3 regions of the Dactylosporangium sp. CS-033363 genome follow, and region 1 is predicted to be linked to each of the others. Evidence: riboswitches for the same ligand, from Rfam matches in the RefSeq annotation. Region 1 holds a riboswitch; each other region holds the start of a gene.
What was found. Region 1 has a riboswitch for cyclic di-AMP ahead of ACQPZ4_RS30035 (C39 family peptidase). Riboswitches for the same ligand answer to the same signal wherever they lie in the genome.
Positions count from the first base shown of each region.

Region 1 (7,193 bases):
CTACGCGACCTCCAGCTCCTCCGCCGCGAATCGCCGCCCGCGGAGGTCCTGGTAGGCCGTCAGGAACGCCTCGGAACTCTCGATCGGCGGCAGGGTCGCCGGTCCGACCTTCGGGAACACGCCGCTCGCCGCCCCCACCAGTGCCGCCTCCGGTTGCCAGGCCAGGCTGTCCCAGTCGTGCACGGCCCAGACCGCACCGTCCTGCCAGCGGAGGTTCTGCGCCTCGAAGTCGGCGTGGCCCAGCACGCACGGCAGGTCGGCGGCCAGCAGCCGTTGACGGACCCGGCGGGCCGTCTCGACGACCCACCCCGGTACGGCGCGCTGGTCCCGCCTGTCGAGGACGTCGATGCTCGGCCAGATGCCCGGATCCCCGTGATCCCAGCGCACCCAGCGGGGATTCGGCAGCGGAGCCGCCACGGTCACGTCGGCCAGCTCGGCCATCAGCCGGGCGAACACCCCCGCGTACCGCACCGCGACGTCCGGGGAGTCGCCGCGCAGCAGCACGCCGCCGGGGCGGAACTCCTCGGCGTGCACGGCCAGCCCGCCGACGCCGGCGGCGGGGGTCAGCGGCCGGGCGCACGGGAACCCGCGCTCCGCCAGCCGGAACTGCGCGGCCACGCACGAGGCGGCCCGGCCGTCGTCCGGCCGCAGCTTCACCACGACGTCCCGGCCGCCGGTCAGCCGCAGCCCGAACACCGACGAGACCGACCGCTGCTCGAACAGGACGGCGGCCGGCTCGTCGCCCAAGCGTTCCGCGCACCAGGCCGGCAGCCAGGCCGGCAGCTCATCCAGCGGCACGACAAGGACTCTGCCGTACGATCGGCGCCGTGCACACGACCGCCGCCGCCCCGATCGCCGTACCCGAGGTCTTTCCGCAGGTCGTGCCGTTCGCCAGGACGACGGTCCGGCTCCATCCCCGGGCCGGGGCGCCGACCGCCGGCCAGAGCTCCATGGGCGGCCCCCTCCTGTGGCCGACCGATGAGCCCTGGCCGATCTGCTCGGGCCCGGACCCGTACGACCACAGCGACATTGCGCCCGCCGCGGCCGACGTGCCGCTCGTGCCCGTCCTGCAGCTGTTCGCCGAGGACGTTCCAGAACTGCCGTTCCCCGCCGGTACGGACCTGCTGCAGGTCCTGTGGTGCCCGTTCGACCACATGCCGTGGTGTTCGCCGCGGCCCGAGCTGCGGTGGCGAAGCAGGGACCGGGTCGGCGAGCGGCTGGAGGAGATGCCCGCGCCGGATCAGGAGGCGGAGGACCGGCACCTGCCCGATTCGTGCGCGCTCGATCCCGAACGGGTGACCGAGTATCCGAGTCACGATCTGCCGCGCGAGGTCTGGTCGCAGATCGGCGACGCCGTCGCGCGCGTGCAGCGGGAGAGCGGCTGGCAGTACGACTGGGATCTGGCGGTTGCGCCCGGCACCAAGGTGGGCGGATATCCCGGCTGGACCCAGGTGCCGGACTGGCCGGAATGCGGCTGCGGCGCGACGATGGAGCATCTCCTCACGATCGCCGGCTGGGAGTTCGACCGGGGCGACGACAAGCGGTGGCTGCCGCTCGAGGACCGCCCGGCGATGGCCGGATGGGACTTCGACGCCGACGACGAGCATCCCTGGCGGCGGATCCAGAACCCGGCCGGGCTGATGCTCGGCGACGCCGGCGGGATCTACCTGTTCGTCTGCACCCGCTGCCCCGACCGGCCGTTCGACTACCGGTTCGACTGCTCCTGACCGGGCGCCGGCACGCCCTCCAGGACGATGACGGGGAAGATCCGGTCCGTGTTCCGCTCGTACGGCGAGGTGCCGTCCGACACCGTGCGGTACAACCGGTCGCGTTCCTCGCCGGCCAGGACGACCGCGCGGGCCGGATAGGCGTCGGCGCCGAGCTCGACCGTCACGGCCGGGTCGGCGCGCAGGTTGTGGTACCACGACGGGTGCCGCGGCGCGCCCGCCTTCGAGGCGACCACGAACACGCGATCCCGGTCGTCCACGCGGAAGCCGAGCGGCACGGTCGTGCGCCGGCCCGTGCGCGCGCCGGTCGTGGTGAGCAGCAGGATCGGGAACGGCGGCCGGCTCACCGTGCCCCGGTTGGCCCGGAACTCGGCGATGACGCCCTGGTTGTAGGTGCGGAACTCGTCGTCTGACGGTACGGCGGTCATGCCGTACTGACCGCCGAAGCACCCCAAAGGAATCGCGCCGGACGGATCAGGTGAAGTCCGGCTCGGCCTTGAAGCGGGGGTCGAGCCGGACGGTCGGCAGCAGCCGCCGCATGAGCCGGCGGGCGAGGGTCAGCGGGTGGCCGTCGAACTCGGCGTCGTACCGCGGGTCGTCCGCCCGGTGCGTCGGCAGGCCGTCGGTCAGGTCCGGTGCGAAGGGCGATGGCAGGAAGAAGTCGTCCGGCCCGAAGCGGGACGCGATCAGGGCCTCCCGGAATCCGGTCGAGCCGTACTCGGGCGCCTGCAGTTTCAGCACAGTGCTGCAGGTGGCCCGGGGGACCGTGCAGGAGGCGAGGAACACCTGCCCGTGCCCCTGCGGGTGGCGGATCTTCACGAGCTGGCGCACGGCCGGCACGCCGTCGACGAGTTCGACGTCGCAGTCGATCAGACCGGCGCCCGCGGCCGCGGTGTAGCGGGCGAGGGCCTCCTGCAACCGCGGCACCGGGGCGAGCGGCGCCGGCAGGTCCGGCGGCAGGTCGAAGTAGTGCAGGCTCAGCACGATGCCGTTGTCGTCCTGCCAGGCGAGTTCCTCCAGCGGCCGAAAACCGGTGAGGTCGAGCTGCGCGATCGGCGTCCCCGTCATGGCGGGCATTGTTGCCGATCTTCCGCCCGCACGCGAACCCCGACGGCGGCGGCGGTCGATCGGTGACGGCGTGGATCGACCGGCGTGGAACGAGCGACGCTCGGCGATCATCGGGCCGGACGGCGGCGAGCTGGCCGTCGTCGCCGATTCCGGCCAGGTCGCGACCGTCGTGCTCGATCGCGAAGCGCCCGCGTTTCACGTCGCACTCCAGCATGCCCGGCCGTGGCGGGCCGAGGCCAATCAGGGTGACATCTACCGCAGCCGGCGGGTCGAGGACGTGCGCAGCGGCGATCGCACCGGGTTGTGACCCATTTGTACGACCAGTGGGGTGGGGCTTGCGGGGTGGGCCGGTGGATGTACCCCTCGGTAACGTCCACATGCCCGTGCTGGTCGTTTGCCATTGCCACATGGCGCCGGCGCGGGCCCGTCGAGTCGCGATCGTTGCGAGCCGGGGAACCAGGTAGTTCCGGGGTGAATCCGTCGGCCTCCAGTACGCGGAGGTCGTGGTAGGGCGTGCTTCCCGTCCGAATCCGTCAGCTAACCCGGTAGGCGGTATCGGAAGGAGCCTTGATGCACCAACGCTTCACCGCACTGTTCCACCGGCCGGCCCACGCGCTGCGTGAACAAGCGCTGCCCGGGAAGGCCTTGCGCCGGCCTGTTCCGGCGGTACTCGGGGCGGCCTCGCTGATGGTCGTGTCCGTGGCGACCGCGGCGCTGTTCAACGCCGGCGGCAAGCCGGCCGCCGAGGCCCATCCCGTGGGTACCGCCGCGCTGAGCACCGCCACGCCGCCCGCCCAGCCCAAGCAAGAGGCGCCGGCCCCGGATCTGCTCGACACGGCGCCCGCCGCGAACACGGTCAACTTCGACTTCCAGTTCCAGCCCAACTTCTACTACTGCGGCCCGGCCTCGACCCGGATCGCGCTGACGTCGGTCGGCGCCGACCTGTCGCAGGACGACGTGGCCCGCCGGCTCGGCACCACGGTCAACGGCACCAACTCGGTCGCCGACGTGACCCGGGCCATGAACGGCGTGCTGGGCAAGCCGGTCTACGAGGCCCGCTTCATCAACGGCCAGAAGGCGTCGGCCGGCGAGGCGCGGCAGCTGCAGTACGACGCGGTCCGCGCGCTGAGCACCGGCCGGGCCCTGGTCGCCAACATCGTCGGCGGCGCCACGGACGAGTCCGGCACGTACCACGAGTTCTCCGGCGGGCACTACATCTCGCTGGTCGGGTACCGCGATCAGGGCCGTTCCGTGCTCATCGCCGACCCGTCGGGCATGTTCGGCCCGCGGACCTACTGGATGTCCACGGACTCCCTGGCCAACTGGGCCGCCAAGCGCGGCTACGTGGCCTGAACCACGGTTGTGGGAGGCGACCACCGCGAGTCGCCTCCCACCGCCGACATCGCCGTCAGCTCGTCGAACGTCGCGCGCGACGGCAGGTGCGTCAGCAGGTGCCGGACGTTGCGCTCGGCGAACCGCACGTCCTCGTCGCCCGTCGCGGCCAGCGCCAGGTCGATCTGGCCGGCGACGTAGTTCTGCAGAGCGGTGGCGGTACCGCGGAAGGAAAGCCCTGGAACGGCGCCGGCGCGCTCCCGGTAGCCGTCGAGCAGCGCCCGCACCGCGGCGGCGTTGATCCCGCCGTTCGGGTTCACCGCCCAGTTGACCAGCGCGGAGCTCAGCTCCCAGGCCGGTGGCAACCCGGCCGCATGCTCCCATCCGGTGACGACCAGCCGGCCCGAGGCCTTGCGGACGTTGCCGGGCGTGAGGTTGTTGTGGCAAAGGACGGGCTCGTCGATCGGCGCCGGGTCCTCGGCCACCGTTTGCAAATACCGCAGCGTCGGTACCGCCTGTGCCATCTCCGCCGCCCACCCGGCCCTCTGGTCCGCAGCCATCTCCGCCAGCTCGGACCAGCTGCGCGTCTCGAACCGCACGGAGCTCCACGGGCACAGCCCCGGCGGCGGCACGCGCAGCCCGTGGATCGTGGCCAGGACGCGGCCCACCGCACCGGCCACGTCCGCGCTCACCGGGGCGGCGAGCGGCGGGCCGGAGCGCAGCCAGGAGTACACCCGCCAGCTCTTGCCCCCGACCGCCTCGGTCACCCGGCCGCCGACGCTGCGTACCGGCGCGGGGAGCGTCACGCCGGCGAGCGCCGCGGCCTCCTGGAAGCGCGCGTTGTCCTCGCCGTCGGTGCGCGGGTAGACGTCGTCGACGGTCCGCGGCGCCCACCGGCCGCGGTCGGTCTCCAGTGACCAGCGGCGCCCCATCTCGTCGGGGCGTGCCATCGACCGCATCGGGGCGGTCACGGTGCCGAGCCCGAACGTGCCGGCGAGTTCCCGGGCGAGCTCCGGATCGGCCACCGAGCCGCCGTCCTGGCGGCGCTCCACCTCGGACTTGAGCTCCGCCCAGCCGCGGAACCCGTACTGCTCGGCGATGGAAGCCTGGGCCCCCGCCAGCGTCGCGCCGGGGTCGGTGTCGCGCAGGCCGGCCAGCAGGTCCTTGGCCTGGCGGCGCAGGTGGTCGAGGTTGGGGTGGTCGGGCAGCGTCTTCACGGCAGTACCTCCGGGCAGCGGTCGGCCAGAGAGGTTGGCTTCGAGCCTGCCGGCGGATCGCGGTGCGCACCCCACGCGCACGTCGAGCTTACTGCAGTCCGTGGGCGAGCAGGCTCTCCGCCGTCTCGGCGATCGTGTCGGCGATCGGGCGGGGCTTCCAGCCGAGCACGCGCTCGGCCTTGGCTCCGGTGGCGTCGAAGTCCCGGCCGAGCTGCGGGCGCAGCGCGCGCAGCGGCGGGCTGACCAGGCTCAGCGCCCGCGCGACGAGCAGCGGCATCTCGCGGTCCGACACCTTCGCCGCGCGCGGGCCGAGCCGGTCGCGCAGGATGCGGGCGACCTCGGCGACGCGCAGGCTGCGCCCGGCGACCGCGAGGAACCGCTCGCCGGCCGCGGCGGGATCGGTCATCGCGCGCAGGTGCAGGTCGGCCACGTCGCGCACGTCGACCCAGCCGGAGCCGAACGGCGGGCACGCGGGCAGCGAGCCGGTGAGCATGCCGCGGATCACGCGCAGCGACGGCGGGTCGTCGGGGCCGAGGACCGGCCCGAGGACCGCGCCGGGGTGCACGGCCGCGAGCTCCAGCGCACCGCCCTCGTCCTGGATGAACTGCCAGGCGGCCCGCTCCGCGAGGGTCTTCGAGCGCTGGTACGGCGCGATGTCCGCCTCGACGTCCGTCCAGTCCTGCTCGGTGAACGGCGTCGAGCGCGGCGCGTGCCCGTAGGCGATGGCGCCGAGCGCGCTGGTCAGCACCACCCGGCGGACCCCGGCGTCGCGGGCGGCCCGCAGCACCCGCAGCACGCCGTCGCGGGCCGCGGCGATCATGGCTTCCTCGCTCTCCGGCGCGTTGCGCAGCGTCGGGGAGGCGACGTGCAGCACGTACTCGCACCCGGCGACCGCCTCCGCCCACCCCTCGTCGCGCTGCAGGTCGGCCGCGACGACGCTCAGGCGCGCGTCGGCGAACTCGGCCGCGGCGTGCAGCTGCTGCCGCAGGGCGGGCTCGCGGCGCAGGTCGCGGACGGTGGTGCGGACGTCGTACCCGGCCTCGAGCAGGGCCAGCGCGCACCAGCCGCCGATGAACCCGGATCCGCCGGTGACCAGGACGGTTGTCATCCCACTACTCCTCGGGCAGGCGTTCTGGAGAACTCTCCAGATACGGTAGTGGAGAGCTCTCCGGATAGCAAGTGAGGGTCACCCGTCCAGGAGCTCGGCCGCCCGTTCGCGGGCCGCGGCGGCGCGGGCGGCGTCCTCCGGCCCGCCGCGGCGATCGAGCAGGTCGGCCAGGCCCAGCAGCAGCCGCACCCGCAGCGGCCCGATCGGCGCGGTCGTCGCCGCCTCGTCGAGCGCCGCGACCGCCTCGTCCAGCTCGGCCGCGCCGCCGCCGGTGAGCAGGGCGATGGCCAGGTTGTTGAGGATCGGCACGAGGTTGCGCGGGTCGCTGCGGCGGGCCGCGGCGGCCGCGCGGCGCAGCACGTCCGCCGCCTCGCCGGCCGTGCTGGGATCGGCCAGCAGCTCCATGCCCAGCGCGGCGAGGCGCTGGGCGGCGTTGGGGTCGGCGGGGGAGGCGGCGTCGGCGGCCGCCCGGCGCAGCGCCCCGGCCTCCGCGCGCGGGGCCGCGTCGCCGGTGCGGCGGTGCAGGTCGAGCAGCGCGTCGACGAGCCGGTCGGCCACCACGACGGCCCGTTCCGCCGGTACGTCCGGCATCCGCATGACGGCCCGCCAGTGCTCGATCGCGCGGCGCAGGTCGCCGAGGTCGCCGGTCCGCCCGTACCGGTGGTGGCGGGTCACCCCGGCGTTGAACCGCGCCTCGACCCGCCGCAGCAACGGCACCCCGCCGGCGTCGGCGAGGTCCGC
Region 1 is NZ_CP192032.1:6,492,698-6,499,890, reverse strand. Features, by position in the region: gene ACQPZ4_RS30060 (phosphotransferase) at 1-798, opposite strand; gene ACQPZ4_RS30055 (hypothetical protein) at 828-1,727, shown strand; gene ACQPZ4_RS30050 (nitroreductase/quinone reductase family protein) at 1,706-2,155, opposite strand; gene ACQPZ4_RS30045 (hypothetical protein) at 2,202-2,795, opposite strand; gene ACQPZ4_RS30040 (hypothetical protein) at 2,794-3,102, shown strand; cyclic di-AMP (ydaO/yuaA leader) riboswitch at 3,211-3,362, shown strand; gene ACQPZ4_RS30035 (C39 family peptidase) at 3,366-4,148, shown strand; gene ACQPZ4_RS30030 (phosphotransferase) at 4,136-5,344, opposite strand; gene ACQPZ4_RS30025 (SDR family oxidoreductase) at 5,433-6,452, opposite strand; gene ACQPZ4_RS30020 (hypothetical protein) at 6,531-7,193, opposite strand, start outside.

Region 2 (7,193 bases), 3.1 Mb from region 1:
CTGCTGTCCCAGGCCCTCCTCGCGCTCGACCTCGCCTCCCCACCGGCCGCGGTGGCCGAACTGGTCTCCCTCGCCCGCCGCGCCACCGCGACTCCGCGCTGAGCGAAACGATGCCGGGCACGGCAACGCCTCGATAACGGGCGAAACGGTTCCCGGCCCGGTTGCGCCCAAGGGGGTGACAGCCGGGAGGGACCACCGTGGCGGACCCCGTCGAGGACGAGTTCCACGAGTTCGTGCGGTCGCGCCTGCCGGGCCTGCGCCGCGCGGCCTACCTGCTCTGCGGCGACTGGACCCGGGGCGACGACATCGTGCAGTGCGCGCTCACCGATGTGTACCTGCGCTGGCGCCGCGTCCGGCGGGCCGACAACGTCGACGCGTACGTGCGGCGGGTCCTCGTCCACCGCTTCATCGACGAGCGAAGGCGCGGCTGGGCGGCCCGGGTCGCCCTGGTCGACCGGCTGCCGGACCGCCCGCAGGAGGACGCCGCGCTGCAGGGCGTACCGGCCGGGCTGGACCTGCACGGCGCCCTCGCGCGGCTGCCCCGGGGCCAGCGGGCGGTCCTGGTGCTGCGCTTCTTCTACGACCTGTCGGTCGAGGACACCGCCGCCACGCTCGGATGCGCGGCCGGCACGGTCAAGAGCCAGACCTCGGCCGCGCTCGCCACGATGCGCCGCCTGCTCAACGAGGCCGACGCCGACGCCGATGCCGCGAAAGGAGCATCGGCGCCGGGGAGATGAGCACCGACGAACGGCGAGCGCGGTGGGTGGCAGGTCAGGCGATCGCGGCCACGACCTGGGCGGCGCGGTCGGCGTGCTTCTGGTACGCGCTCGGGTACGCCGACCGCTGCACCGCCTGCGCCGCCCCCGTCACGCTCATCGACTGCCAGCCGCGGATCTGGGCCAGCGCGTTGTAGAACAGCATCGCCGAGTGGGCCGGGTCCATGAGCTCCGGCACGCTGCCCCACCCCTGGCTCGCCCGCTGCTGGAACAGCCCCACCGAGTCGTGGTCGGTCGAGACCGCGTCGTGCGGGAGCTTCAGTGAGGACGGCACCGCCGGGCTGGCCACGTTGTACAGGTCGCTCTCCTGCATGGCGGTGGCGACCGCGACGACGAGGCCCTTCTCCGGCACGCCCTGCGCCCGGCCCTGCTTGACGATCGCGATGGCGTTGTTCATCTGGGTCTGGTCGAGCCCGGCGACCGGGCGCGGCGGGGCCGGGGGCGCGGGCGCGTCGGCGAGCGCGGCCCACCCGTACACCGGAGCCTCGACGACAAGCGAGGCATCAGCGGCAAAAAGCGGCGAAGCAGGCGAAGCGGTGGACGCGACCGGCGGACGGGCCGGACCGGCCGAAGGCGCCGACGCTCCGGCCGAACCGGAGGCGAGCAGCGTGGCGGACAGGACGACGGCGGACACGGCCGCCGGTTTCACGGGCTGCAGAGCCCGGCGATGTCGCGGCCGGAACTGGCGCGGCAAGGGTTTCAGCAAGGTCAATCCTCGGGAGATCTGGGCGCACGCCATCGGCACGATCCCGTGGTGCACAAAGGGATCGCGCGGCGGCAGGTGCGGCGGTCAGCGGGTGTGACGGGCCAGGATCAGGGTCCCGGCGATCACCCGTCCGAGGAGTTGACGGCGATGGCGTCGAAGAGCACGAGCTGTCTCCTTCCGGTGCCGCCTACCGGGTTAGCTGACGGGTTCGGACGGGAGGATTCGCCCTACCGTGACTCGGTCACGGATACACCCCAAGGACTGCGATGGGTCCCCGGCCCGCGACGCTGAAAGGTGCGGCGCGGCTCGACGGCGCCTGTCCGGTGTCCCCGCGATTCGGGGCGCGTCGCCCGGAGCAGACCACCCGACAGTACTGGGCGGTTTAAGGCTCGGCCAACCAGAGCAACGGGATACCACCCGGCGCACCGGAACGCTCACCGTGCGCTGTCACCCGTTCGGTCATCCCCAGGGTGTGTCGATGGCCTTTCACCTGGTACATCGCCCGGTCGGCCATCCTCAGGGCGGCGCCCGCATCCTGGCAGGTGGCATCGATCACGGCCGCCCCGACGCTGGCCCGCACGCGCAGCACGTGCCCGTCGTGCACCACCGGCGCGGCGATGGCCCGCTCGACCCGGTCGAGCAGCGCCGCGGCGTCGGTGCCGGCCAGGTCCTGGGCCAGCACCACGAACTCGTCGCCGCCCAGGCGGGCCACGGTGTCGCCGGGGCGGACCAGCCCGCAGAGCCGCTGGGCCACGGCCACGAGTACCGCGTCGCCAGCGTCGTGCCCGCGCGTGTCGTTGACGACCTTGAAGTCGTCGAGGTCGCAGAAGAGCAGCACACTGTCGCCGAGGCCGGCGTGGGCGCGGCGGATGGCGGCGGCGAGCGGCGGGGCCAGGGCGTCGCGGTTGGCCAGGCCGGTGAGCGGGTCGCGGGAGGCCCGGCGCACCAGGTCGGCCTCGGCCGCCTTGCGCCCGGTGATGTCCTGGACCTGCAGGATGCCGAAGGCGGGCGGGCCGGCCACGAGCGAGAGGGTGGTGGAGACCCAGATGACGGTACCGTCGCCGCGCACACACCGGATCTCGTAATCCCGCACCGGCGTGCCCTTGCCCGTCGTCGCCGCCGCGAACGCGAGCCGGGCCAGGTCCAGGTCGTCCGGGTGCAGCACGTCGGCGATGCGCAGCTCCAGCAGCTCCGTCTCCGAGCGGCCGAGCAGCTCGCACAGGGCGGGGTTGACGCGGGTCATCCGGGCCTGGGAGACGCCGGTGAGGCCGAGCATGCACATCCCGGTGCCCGCACCGGTGAATGCCAGCCGGAAGGCCTCCTCACTGGCCGCGAGGTGCCGCCGCTCGCGCTGCAGGGCCTCCACCAGGTTGGCGTTGTTGATCGCGATGCCGGCCTGGGCGGCGAGCATCTCCAGCAGCTCGCGTTGCAGCGGGCCGGGCCGGCGCCCGTCGGAGGGCAGGTCGACGCCGAGGATGCCGACCAGCTCGCCGCTGGGCGCGCGCAGCGGGGCGAACAGGGCGTCGAGGGGGTGCCAGCGCTCGTCCTCCGGCACCTCGTCGCCGCCGGGCACCGCATCGGGTACCCACGAATGAATGTGGGTGCTGTGCCGCTCGTGCGGCAGGTACCGCAGCTGCCCCCACACCTCCGCCCGCTCGAGGTACTCGTCCAGCTCGGCCGCCGGGTAGCGGGCCCCGAGCAGCGTCTCCCCCGCCTCCTCGGAGCCGGCCAGCGCGACCGCCTCGTAGACGCCCTCGGGGTGCAGGTAGTTGACGACGGCCACGGCGAACCCGGTGCCGTCGACCACGGCGTCCACGATCAGCTGCAGGGTCTCGGCCAGGGTGCTGCCGGTGTTGATCCGGCCGGTGATGCGGTACACGGAACGGATCGCGGCCATCGCCGTGTCCCGATCACGCTCCATCGCACGCCTACCCAGTTCCGGCCGACCTTGCACCCCTACATCGACGCATCAAACCGGATATGAAGTAAACCCTTTGGTGTCACAAGATTGCTACGGGCAGGGTCAGCGCCCCGGCCGCGCGCCGCGCCTCGCGCATCATCGCCGAGATCACGAGGTTGCGTCCAGGCATGTACGGCATCATCCGGATGCTCAGGTTCTGCATTCGGGCAGCGAGTTCGTTTTTCGGCGCGAACCCGCGCGCGGGTCCCATGGCCGCGCGTTGATTGACGTCGACGAACTCCCGCAGCTGCCGATCATATTCGCGCAGATCGCCCGAATCGGCGATGATCAGGCCCAGCAGGTACGCCCCGACGAGCGCCATCCCGCTGCCCTGGCCGGTCAGCGAGGAGGGCGCGTAGCCCGCGTCGCCGATCAGCGCGACCCGGCCGGCCGTCCAGCCCGGCATCCTGACCTGCGCGTTCGGCGCCACGTAGAGGTCCGGGGCCTGCCGCATGTGCTCCAGCAGCCGCGGCACGACCCAGCCGGACCCGGCGAACTTCTGCTCGATCTCGCGCATCCGCGCCGCGCGGTCGCGCGGGGGCATGGACCCGCCGTAGAGCAGCGTCACCTTGACCGTTTCCGAGCCGCGGTCCGTCTTGATGCTGATCACCCGGCCCGGCATCGATCGGACCAATTGCCAGCGCTCGATCCCGAGCTCATTCGGCGCGGTGAAGACCGCGCTGTTGCTGCCGAGGTGGTGGACGTACGGCTGCGGCGGTTTCGGAAATGCCAGCTCCCGGATGCGCGAATGGATGCCGTCGGCCCCGACGACGTAGTCGAACTCGCGCGCCCCGCCGGATTGCAGCGTGACGCGCACGCCGCCGCCGTGCTGTTCGAGCGATTCGACCGTATTGCCGAACATCCATTCCACGCCCGCGGGCACCCCGGCGTGCAGCAGCCGCGTGAGGTCGCCCTTCATGATCTCGATGTCGGCCGGGTCGAGCACCCCGAACCCGAGCGGCAGCGTCGCCACCCTCCGGCCGTTGGCGTCGACGAAGCTGGTGCCCTCGGTGTCGGTGCGCAGCTCCCGTGCCTGCGCCGCGACGCCCGTGCGCTCCGCGACCTCGAGCGCGACGCCGCGGATGTCCACCGCGTAGCCGCCCGGCCGGATCGCCGGCGCCCGCTCGACGACGGTGACGGAGCAGCCGCGCCGCGCCAGCCCGGCGGCGAGCGCGTTCCCGGCGATGCTCGCGCCGGAGATCAGAACCTTGGTCATGCGTACACCGTACGAACACCGGCACGCCGCGCTCCACGATGCGCGCGGGTGAGTAGGGTGTGCACTAGTGCAGCACGCTTCCGAGCCCCCGTTTCAGCGCATCGTCACGCGCATCCGGGCCGCCATCGCCGCGGGTGAACTCCGCCCCGGCGACCGCGTCCCGTCGACCCGCGAGCTGATGCGCACGTACGGCGTGGCCATGGCCACCGCGACCAAGGCGCTCACCGCGCTGCGCACCGAGGGCCTGGTCGAGCCGCACCCCGGGATCGGCACCGTGGTCGCCCGCCGCCGGCCGCAGCCGCGCGCCGTCGACGAACCCGCCCCGGTGGACCGGCTGGTCGCCACCGCGATCCGCCTGGCCGACACCGAGGGCCTGGCCGCCCTCTCCATGCGCCGCCTGGCGAGCGTGCTCGGCATGCCGACGATGACGCTGTACCGGCACGTCACCAACAAGGACGAGCTCCTTGTGCTGATGACGGACGCCGCGTTCGCCGAGGCCCCGATCCCGCCCCCGGAGCGCCTGTCCGGCTGGCGGGCGAGCCTGGCCACGTCGGCGCGGCTGCAGTGGGGCGTGTACCGCCGCCACCCGTGGGTCGCCGAGGTGATGTCGTTCACCCGTCCCCCGATGGCCGAGCACGCGATGGCGCACACGGAGTGGAACATGGCCGCGCTGGAGCGGGCCGGCGTGCCGCTCCCGCTCGCCATGCAGGCCTCGATGATGCTGGCCAACCACGTCCGCGGTACGGCCGTCAACCTCGAGTGGGAGGCCAACGCCGAGCAGGACACCGGCGTGGACAACGTGGAGTGGTTCACCGCGCAGGAGGCCCGCTTCGCCCGCATCGTCGCGGGCGGGGCGTTCCCGGCGCTCACCCGGCTGGCCGCCCTGGGCGGGGAGGCGGTCGAGTACGACCTGAACACGATCTTCGAGTTCGGCCTGGAGCGGCTGCTGGACGGCCTCTCGGCGCTGATCGACGGTGCGTAGGGTGGGTCGTATGAGCATCCCGACCGTGAAGCTGAACTCCGGGCCCGACATGCCGGTCGTGGGCTACGGCACCTGGCCGCTGCAGGGCCGCCCCGCCACCGACGCGATGCTGGCCGCGATCGCCTCCGGCTACCGCCTGCTCGACACCGCCGCGGCGTACGGCAACGAGGACGCCGTCGGCGCCGCCGTGCGCGAGTCCGGCCTGCCCCGCGCGGAGCTCTTCGTCACCACCAAGCTGCGCGGCTCGGACCAGGGCCGCGGCTCGACCCGCGCCGCCCTGGAGGCCTCGCTCGAGCGCCTCGGCCTGGACTACGTCGACCTGTACCTCATCCACTGGCCCCTGCCGCGGGTCGCGCGCTACGTGGAGTCGTACGCCGAGATGGCCGACCTGCACCGCGAGGGCCTGATCCGCTCGCTCGGCGTGTCCAACTTCCTGCCCGAGCACATCGACGCCGTGGTCGCCGAGACCGGCATCGTGCCCGCGGTCGACCAGCTGCAGGTCTCCCCCTCGCACGCCCGCCCCGACCTCGTCGCGGCCGTGCAGGCCAAGGGCACCGTCGTGCAGGCCTGGAGCCCCCTCGAACGCAACACGGGCGTCCTGGAGCACTCCGGCATCGCCGCCGTCGCCGAGCGGCTGGGCGTGACGCCGGCGCAGGTGGTGCTCCGCTGGCTGCTGCAGCGCGACCTGACCGTCGTACCGCACTCCGGCAGCCCCGAGCGCCAGCGCACCAACGCCGACCTGTTCGGCTTCGAGCTCACCCCCGCCGACCTGGCCGCGTTCGACGAGGTGCCGCAGTCCCCGGTCAAGCAGGACCCGGCGACCTGGGAGGAGTTCTAGGCCCCCGTGCGGCATGACCTGCTGCCGCTGCGGGCGTCGTCGGCGATGGCAGACTGACCGGTGTGCCGAATGTGAACCCGACCGGTGTGGTCATTCCCAGCGTCGAGGGCCGGGCCAGCACGTCCGCGCTCGGGCGGGCCGTGGTCGCCGACGCGCTGCGCGAGGTCGATCCGGTCGGGGCCCGGGGCGCGGAGGCGTCGACCGACTGGCGGCGCGACTACCTCGTGCACTTCCGGCGGCTGGTCGAGGCCGGGCTGCCGTCGCGAGCGGCCGCGCTCACGATCGCGCGGCAGGGGCTGGCGTCGTTGCATGAGCGGATGCGGTACCGGCGGCATGCGGAAGGCGACGAGGAACCGCTCGAGGCCGCGTTCGACCCTGCCGGGGAGCCGCTCGCCACCGTCACCGTCGAGGGGCGGGGGGAGGCGGAGCCGGAGCTCGTCGTGCCGTACAAGGGGAGGAACCTGCGCGGCGAGGAGCTCGACCGGCAGCTGGAGCGCTGGGTCGCGGCCGGGACGGTCGAGCGCTCGTGCGCGGACACGATCCGCACCGTCGCCGCGCATCCCGAGTGGCTGGCGCTGCCCGGACGGCGCGTGGTCGTGCTCGGCGCGGGGGCGGAGATGGGGCCGCTGCGCGCGCTGCTGCGCTGGGGTGCGGACGTGGTCGCGGTCGACCTGCCGCGGCCGGCGATCTGGCAGCGGCTGACCGAGCAGGCCGA
Region 2 is NZ_CP192032.1:9,623,874-9,631,066, forward strand. Features, by position in the region: gene ACQPZ4_RS44335 (polyprenyl synthetase family protein) at 1-102, shown strand, start outside; gene ACQPZ4_RS44340 (SigE family RNA polymerase sigma factor) at 198-737, shown strand; gene ACQPZ4_RS44345 (hypothetical protein) at 772-1,410, opposite strand; cyclic di-AMP (ydaO/yuaA leader) riboswitch at 1,652-1,794, opposite strand; gene ACQPZ4_RS44350 (diguanylate cyclase domain-containing protein) at 1,865-3,403, opposite strand; gene ACQPZ4_RS44355 (FAD-dependent monooxygenase) at 3,483-4,658, opposite strand; gene ACQPZ4_RS44360 (TetR/AcrR family transcriptional regulator C-terminal domain-containing protein) at 4,726-5,640, shown strand; gene ACQPZ4_RS44365 (aldo/keto reductase) at 5,651-6,478, shown strand; gene ACQPZ4_RS44370 (hypothetical protein) at 6,541-7,193, shown strand, end outside.
Region 2: linked by a shared signal. The riboswitch ahead of ACQPZ4_RS44345 (hypothetical protein) and the one ahead of ACQPZ4_RS30035 (C39 family peptidase) in region 1 are both predicted to bind cyclic di-AMP.

Region 3 (7,193 bases), 4.3 Mb from region 1:
CAGCTCCTCCGACTCCTGCTCCGAGACCTCGTTGGTGAACGCGAACCGGAACTGCTCCGGGGTCAGCGAGACCGCGCGGTGCCGGTTGGCCGGGTTCTTGAACACCGGGAGGGTGGCGCGGAGGGCCGAGAGGGGCACGGGGAGTACCCCCTTGATCTGGGCGGCGTCGATGGCGATGGCGGCCAGCGCGCGGTCCTGGCCGAGCAGCTTCTGCGCGATCATGCCGCCGAACGAGTGCCCGATCAGGATCGGGGCGCTCGGGAGCCGCTCGATGATGCCGGCGAAATGGGCCACCACGTCGTCGATGCCGTGGTCGCCGATCGCGTCGGGGTTCGCGCGCGAGGCCTCGACCGTCTCGCCGTCGCCGGGCCAGCCGGGGGCCATCGGCTCGTAGCCGGCCTCCCGGAACAGCTGGACCCACGGGTCCCACGAGGTGGCGTGCAGCCAGAGGCCATGGATGAAGAGCACGGGGGTTGTCACAGGAGTTCTCCGCTCGTCGGGCGCCGTCATTGGCACCGTAGGAGCGCTTCCACGGGGTCAGCTAGCGTCAGGTGACTGCATCAGGACGGCGGCCAGCTGGGCGCGGGACGTGATGCCGAGCTTGGGGAACATGCGGTACAGGTGCGAGCTGACCGTCCGGTGCGAGAGGAACAGCCGCTGGCCGATCTCGCGGTTGGACAGGCCCTGCGCGGCGAGCTCGGCGATCTGCGCCTCCTGCGGGGAGAGCCGCTCCCGCGGGTTCGACGTCGGCTGCCACCCGCGCTCGCCGGTCGCGCTCAGCTCCTGGTCGGCCCGCTGGGCCCAGGTCCGCGCGCCGACCGCCTCGAACGTGGCCCGGGCCGCCCGCAGCGGCTCGCGCGACTCGACGACCCGGCGCCGGCGGCGCAGCCAGGAGCCGAACGCGAGCTCGGCCCGCGCCCGGTGCCAGGGCAGCCCGCTGCTGGCGCCGTGCATGGCCGCCTTGAACAGCGGCTCGGCCGACTCGTCGTCGGCGAGCACGGCCCGGGTGTACTCCAGCGCGATGATCGACCCGGTCGCCGGTGAGCCGCCCGCGATCCGCTCGATGCCCGCCAGCAGCGCGCGGCCCTCGTCCCGCCGCCCGGTGCGCACGGCCGCCTCGGCCAGGTAGCCGAGCGTCCAGACCTGCTGAATGCGCTGGTACGCCGGGTCCGTCGGCTCGAACACCCGGCGCATCTCGCCATAGGCCTGCTCGTGCCGGTTCGCGCCGAGCTCGGCGATCCCGCGGGCCAGCTGCACGCCGGCCAGAAGCGAAGAGGCGGCGTTCGGGGTGCGCACCGCCGTGTGCTCGGCCTCCGCCAGCAGGTCGTGCCGGGTGTCCCAGCCCCGCCCGACGCCGTCGATCAGCGCCACCGCGATGCGCGCGGTCGCGGCCCACAGCGACTGCCCGGTCTCGTCGGCCAGCCGCATCGCCTCGTCGGCCGAGCTCGCCGCGTCGAACGTGCCCAGGTAGATCTCGCCCCAGGAGCGGATCGCCAGCGCCTCCGCGAGCAGGCTCATCCGGCCCTGCGCGCGCAGCTCCTGGATCGGCGTGGACAGGAACGCGACCGCGCGGCGGAAGTCGCCGGTGCAGAACGCCGCGATGCCCAGCAGGCCCGCCGCGTCCGGCTGCCCGCCGGCGTCCGCGGGCCAGTGCGCGAGCTGCTCGATCACCGCCGGCCCCTGCTCGAGCGGCTCGGACAGCGCGTTGATGGCCAGCAGCCGCGGGTCGTCGGCGGCCACCCCCAGGTGGTGCGCGGCCAGCACGATCTCGTGGCGCAGCGCCGCGCCCGGGTCGCGCCACCAGACCCGCCGGGCCGCGCCGACCAGCAGCTGCATGGCGAGCTCGACATCCGTGCCCTCGATGGCCTGGCGGGCGAGGTGGACCAGGTGGCGTACCTCGGCCGGCTCGCCCGTGGACCCGTCGTGGAAGACGCCCTCCAGCCAGATCAGCCGCGAGCGGTCGCGCGGGCGCAGCGACACCCCGGCGACCTGGGCCTTGATCTGCTCGACCTGCCCGAACCGGCCCAGCTGGAAGCCGAGCTCGGCCGCGCTGAGCAGCCGGCCGGCCTGGGCCTGCGGGTCGGGGCTGAGCGCGGCCGCCCGCTCCAGCCACGCCACGGCGGAGGCGATCGCGCCGCGGCGCTGGGCGTTGCCGGCCGCCCGCTCCAGCTCGGCCGCGATCCCCTCGTCCCGCCCGGACATGGCCGACGCCCGGTGCCACACCGCGCGGTCCGGGTGGGTCTCCAGGACGCGGGCCAGCGCCTCGTGGGCCTGCTGCCGCGTCGCGGGCGGCATGGCCCGCAGCAGCGCCGATCCGATGAGGGGATGCGCCATCTGGTACCGCTCACCGCTCGCCGTCAGCAGCCCGTTGTCGAAGGCCGGCTGCGCGGCCCCGCGGTCGAGCGGCGCGCCGTGCAGCAGCTGCGCGGCCGCGAGCACGTCCCCGAGGTCGTCGCCGTCGTCGACCGCCGCGACCGTCAGGATGGCGCCCACCGCCGGCCCGAGGTGCTCGGCCCGGGCCGCGAACGCCTGCTCCAGCCGCGTGGTCATCGGCAGGTCGTCGTCGATTTCCGCGTACCGCCCCGGCTCCAGCGCGATCGCGAACTCCCGGAGGGCGAGCGGGTTGCCCCGGGCCTGGTGCAGGACGCGCTCGCGCACCGCGGGCGGCAGGCCGGGCGCCCGGGCGTCGAGCAGCGCGGCCGCCGCGGCCCCGTCGATGCCGCGAAGTTCCACCCACTCGACCGTGTGCGCGTCGGTGAACGGCAGCGGCGCCGGCCGCGAGGTGCACAGCACCACCACCCGCTCGCTCTCGATCCGCCGCGCCACGAAGGCCAGCGCGTCGATCGAGGGCTGGTCCATCCAGTGCAGGTCGTCGAGGCAGACGAGCACCGGTGTACGCCGGGCCAGGTCGACGAGCAGCTCCAGCACCGCGAGGAACGCGAAGAACGGGTTCACCTCGACCGAGTCGCCCATCGCGAAGCAGGCGAGCAGGGCGTCGCGCTGCATGGCCGGAAGCCGGTCGGCCCTCGGCAGCAGCGGGCGCAGGACCTGGTGCAGGCAGGCGAACGGCAGGTGCGTCTCGGACTGGCTGCCGCGCGCGCTGAGCACGGTGAAGCCCTTGCCGCGCGCGTGCTCCACGGCCTCGGCCAGCAGCGCGCTCTTGCCGACGCCGGGCTCGCCGCGCAGGCCGATCGCGCTGCCGCGGTCGTCGACGTCGTCGAGGTGGCCGGAGAGGGAACGCAGCTCGTCGTCACGCCCCAGGAGTCGCACGCCTACGAGCATGCCACCCGGGGATCATCAGTGTCGCGGGGCCGCCGTCGAGGTCATCGGGGCGCCGACCTTGGCGATCAACTGGTGCAGCACGCGGTCGGACTGGTCGTGCGGGACCTGGCAGGTGCCGGCGGCGAGGTGGCCGCCGCCGCCGTACTGCAGCATCACCTGTCCGATGTCCGTGGGCGACGTGCGGTCGAGGATCGACTTGCCCACCGCGAAGACCGTGTTGAGCTTCTGCTTGCCCCAGATCACGTGGATCGAGACGCGGGCTTCGGGGAACAGGGCGTACACCATGAAGCGGTTTCCGGCGTAGATCGTCTCCTCGTCGCGCAGGTCGACCACGACCACGTCGCCGTGCATGGTCGACACCCGCCGCAACTGCTCGACGAACAGGTCCTGCTGCTCCCGGAACAGCTCGGCGCGCTCGGCCACGTCGGGCAGGCCGAGGATCTCCTCGACGTCCTGGTGGTCGATGCAGGCGTCGATGAGCTGCATCATGAGCTGGTAGTTGGAGATCCGGAACTGCCGGAAACGGCCCAGCCCGGTGCGGCTGTCCATGAGGAAGTTCAGCAGCGTCCAGCCCGTCGGCTGCAGGATTTCGGTGATGTCGTACTGCGCCGAATCCGCCCGGTCCACCGCCACCATCAACTCGTCGGAGACGTGCGGGAAGCGCTCGGCCCCGCCGAAGTGGTCATAGATGACCCGGGCCGCCGACGGGGCATCCGCGTCGATGACGTGATTCGTCGCCTGGCCCTGGTTGTTCTTGGCGGCCCGCAGGGTCTCCGAGTGATGGTGGTCGAAGACCATGTGGGCCCCGGGCGCGTACGGCAGGTTGGTGAGAATGTCCGTCGGCCCGACCTCGACCTGGCCGTCCTGCACGTCCTTGGGGTGCACGAACGTGATGTCACCGATGAGGTCGAGATGGCGCAGCAGCACCGCGCAGACCAGTCCGTCGAAGTCGCTGCGGGTCACGAGACGGTACTTCACTGCACATCCCCTAAGCGCGAAACGGCCGGTCGACGGTTTCCCCATCGGCCGGCCGCCCGCGTTTGTGAGGCTTTTTAGAGAATCGAGAGGTGCACGTGGTTCGTGTGATCACTGGAGGGATCACCGGCGACGCCGCTGTAATGGTGCCAGCCGACCGCGGGTGTCCAGATCTCCTTGAACCAGATCACGTACATCACGCCGAGTTGCTGGGCGTTCTTGACGAAGTACGCGGCCAGCGTGCTGCCGTAGACGAAGTCACCGCCTGAGGCGACCCCGCCGAATCCGGACTTCGTCTGCACCGAGAAGTCACACGCGCGCCCCTTGGGGTGCTCGTACGGCCCGCTCGGCCGGAAGCAGGACACGAACCGCTTGAAGCCGTCCTTCTGCGCCTGCTGCATGGCGTGGAGCATGCGCGGGGTGATGCAGCCGGTGGTCGTGGGGTCGTTGACGTTGCACGACTCCTTCGGCAGCCCCCCGCTGGCCGTGCGCGGGACGGCCTCGGCGGTGGGCAGGTTCGCGGAGACGAAGCCCTTGCTCGGCCCGCCGGCCAGCTTCAGGGCGTTCTCCGCGTCCTTCTTCTTCTGTTCCATGGTCTGGACCTGCTGCTGCTGCGCGGCGACCTCGTCCTCGAGGGCCTTCTTCTGCGCGGCCTGGCTCTCCTTGAGCTGCTTGAGCTCGTGCAGCAGGTTGTCGTTGTGGTGGGCGATCTGGTTGATCGACCCGGCCCGCTCGGCGAAGCTGTCCGGGCTGCCCGAGTCCATCAGCGCGGCGAACGTGGTGAGGGGCCCGGTGCGGTACGCCGCGACGGCGATCGCGGCCACCTGCTCCTGGACCGTGGCCAGCTGGGCCTCGGTCTTCTGCAGCTGCGCGGTGAGCTCGCCCTGGCGCTTGACCGAGGCGTCGAACTTCTCCTTGGCCTCGGACCAGGCGCGGGTGCTGTCCTCGAGCACTGAGCCGAGGGTCGGGTTCGCGCTGGAACCCTCGTCGCCGGTGTCCCCGCCCGGCTCGGCCGCGGCGGGCGTGGCGGCGAGCCCCCCGAGCACGAATGCCGCCAGTAGCGCTACGATTACACGCCGGTAGGGATGTCGCGATGACATCTGGTTCGTTGTTCCTTCCGTCGGCCGCCGACCGAGTTAGCTGACGGGTTCGGGACGGAACGACCCCTACCACCCTCCCGGGAGAGGGTTGGATTCACCCCAACGTTACGGTGGGTCCCCGGCTCGCCACGGGTGGCGATTGGGCGGCAGCCACGCCCGGCACCGGGGGCGGTGCCCGCATGGACGTGACCGTGGGTCACTGTACCCAGGGCGCCTCCTTTGCGCACCGCACCGTTTGTGCGGAGATCGCTCGACCTTGGGTTGAGTGACTCACATCACTCCGTTTGGGCCTGCCTCAACGCAACCGTAAATATTCTTCATAAAACGATGACGTTCGCTCTCCTCCGCGTCGCGGGCTGGTCCTATGGGCCGGTCAGACGACGTGCGAAGGAGTTGATCGACGGTGTCGAGAGTGCGGGTGCTGGCCATGCTCGCCGCGGTGACCCTGGTGGGCGGGGTGGTCGCGGTCTTCAACATGCTGCCCGCGTCGGCCGCCTCATGCTCACCCGCGTGGTCCGCAACAGCGGTCTACACCGGGGGCGCCACGGTCTCCCGCAATGGCCACAACTACCTCGCCAAGTGGTGGACCCAGAACGAGGCCCCGCCCGGCAACACCGGCGTGTGGCAGGACCAGGGCTCGTGCGGCGGCTCCTCGCCCCAGCCCCCGACCCAGACGGGTTCCGCGGGCGGCTGCAGCTTCCCGGCGTGGGTCCAGGGCCGCAACTACGTGACGGGCGACATCGTCAAGTTCACGGACGGCAAGTTCTACATCGCCGAGCACGAGAACCCCGGATACAGCCCGGTCATCTCCACTTGGTACTGGGACCCGTACACCTGCTCCGGCTCCGGCTCCGGTGGTGGGACCACGCCTCCGCCCTCCAGCGGCTCCTTCGTGGTGAGCGAGGCGCAGTTCAACCAGATGTTCCCGGGCCGGAACTCGTTCTACACGTACTCGGGCCTGGTGGCGGCGCTCTCGGCGTACCCCGGCTTCGCCAAGACCGGCTCGGACGACCAGCGCAAGCAGGAGGCCGCGGCGTTCCTGGCCAACGTGAACCACGAGACCGGCGGCCTGGTCTACGTCGTGGAGCAGAACACGGCCAACTACCCCCACTACTGCGACACGAGCCAGTCCTACGGCTGCCCGGCCGGCCAGGCGGCGTACTACGGCCGCGGCCCGATCCAGCTGTCGTGGAACTTCAACTACAAGGCCGCGGGCGACGCGCTGGGCATCGACCTGCTGCACAACCCGAACCTGGTCCAGACCGATTCCGCCGTGGCCTGGAAGACCGCCCTCTGGTACTGGAATACCCAGAGCGGCCCGGGCACCATGACCCCGCACAACGCCATGGTCAACGGCGCCGGCTTCGGCGAGACCATCCGCAGCATCAACGGCAGCCTGGAGTGCGGCGGCCGCAACCCGGCCCAGGTCCAGAGCCGCGTGCAGGCTTACCAGCGCTTCGTGGGCATCCTCGGCACCGGCGTGGGGGCAGGCTCGCTGTCCTGCTGATGCTCACCTGTTCGTTTTCCTTGGCGGCGGCCTCCCTGGGGTGTGGGGGGCCGCCGCCGCATGTCGCGGGGAAACACGCGCGAGTTGGCGGGGCGGGACAGGGTACCCTGTTGGGCGCGGGCTGCTAGCTCAATGGCAGAGCTGCGGACTTTTAATCCGTAGGTTCAGGGTTCGAGTCCCTGGCGGCCCACTGGTTCCCTGGAAAGGCGGGGGAGGCTTCGCCTCCACCCGCACCCCCTCACGATCTGCGACTTGAGCGCCGGGCCGCGCGGGGCTGAGCAGCCCGGGCAGATCGCCGATCGAGAGCCCGTCGTCCAGGCAACGCCAAC
Region 3 is NZ_CP192032.1:10,823,471-10,830,663, forward strand. Features, by position in the region: gene ACQPZ4_RS49970 (alpha/beta hydrolase) at 1-480, opposite strand, end outside; gene ACQPZ4_RS49975 (ATP-binding protein) at 538-3,270, opposite strand; gene ACQPZ4_RS49980 (exopolyphosphatase) at 3,298-4,260, opposite strand; gene ACQPZ4_RS49985 (coiled-coil domain-containing protein) at 4,335-5,303, opposite strand; cyclic di-AMP (ydaO/yuaA leader) riboswitch at 5,367-5,513, opposite strand; gene ACQPZ4_RS49990 (glycoside hydrolase family 19 protein) at 5,761-6,864, shown strand; tRNA gene ACQPZ4_RS49995 (tRNA-Lys) at 6,983-7,054, shown strand.
Region 3: linked by a shared signal. The riboswitch ahead of ACQPZ4_RS49985 (coiled-coil domain-containing protein) and the one ahead of ACQPZ4_RS30035 (C39 family peptidase) in region 1 are both predicted to bind cyclic di-AMP.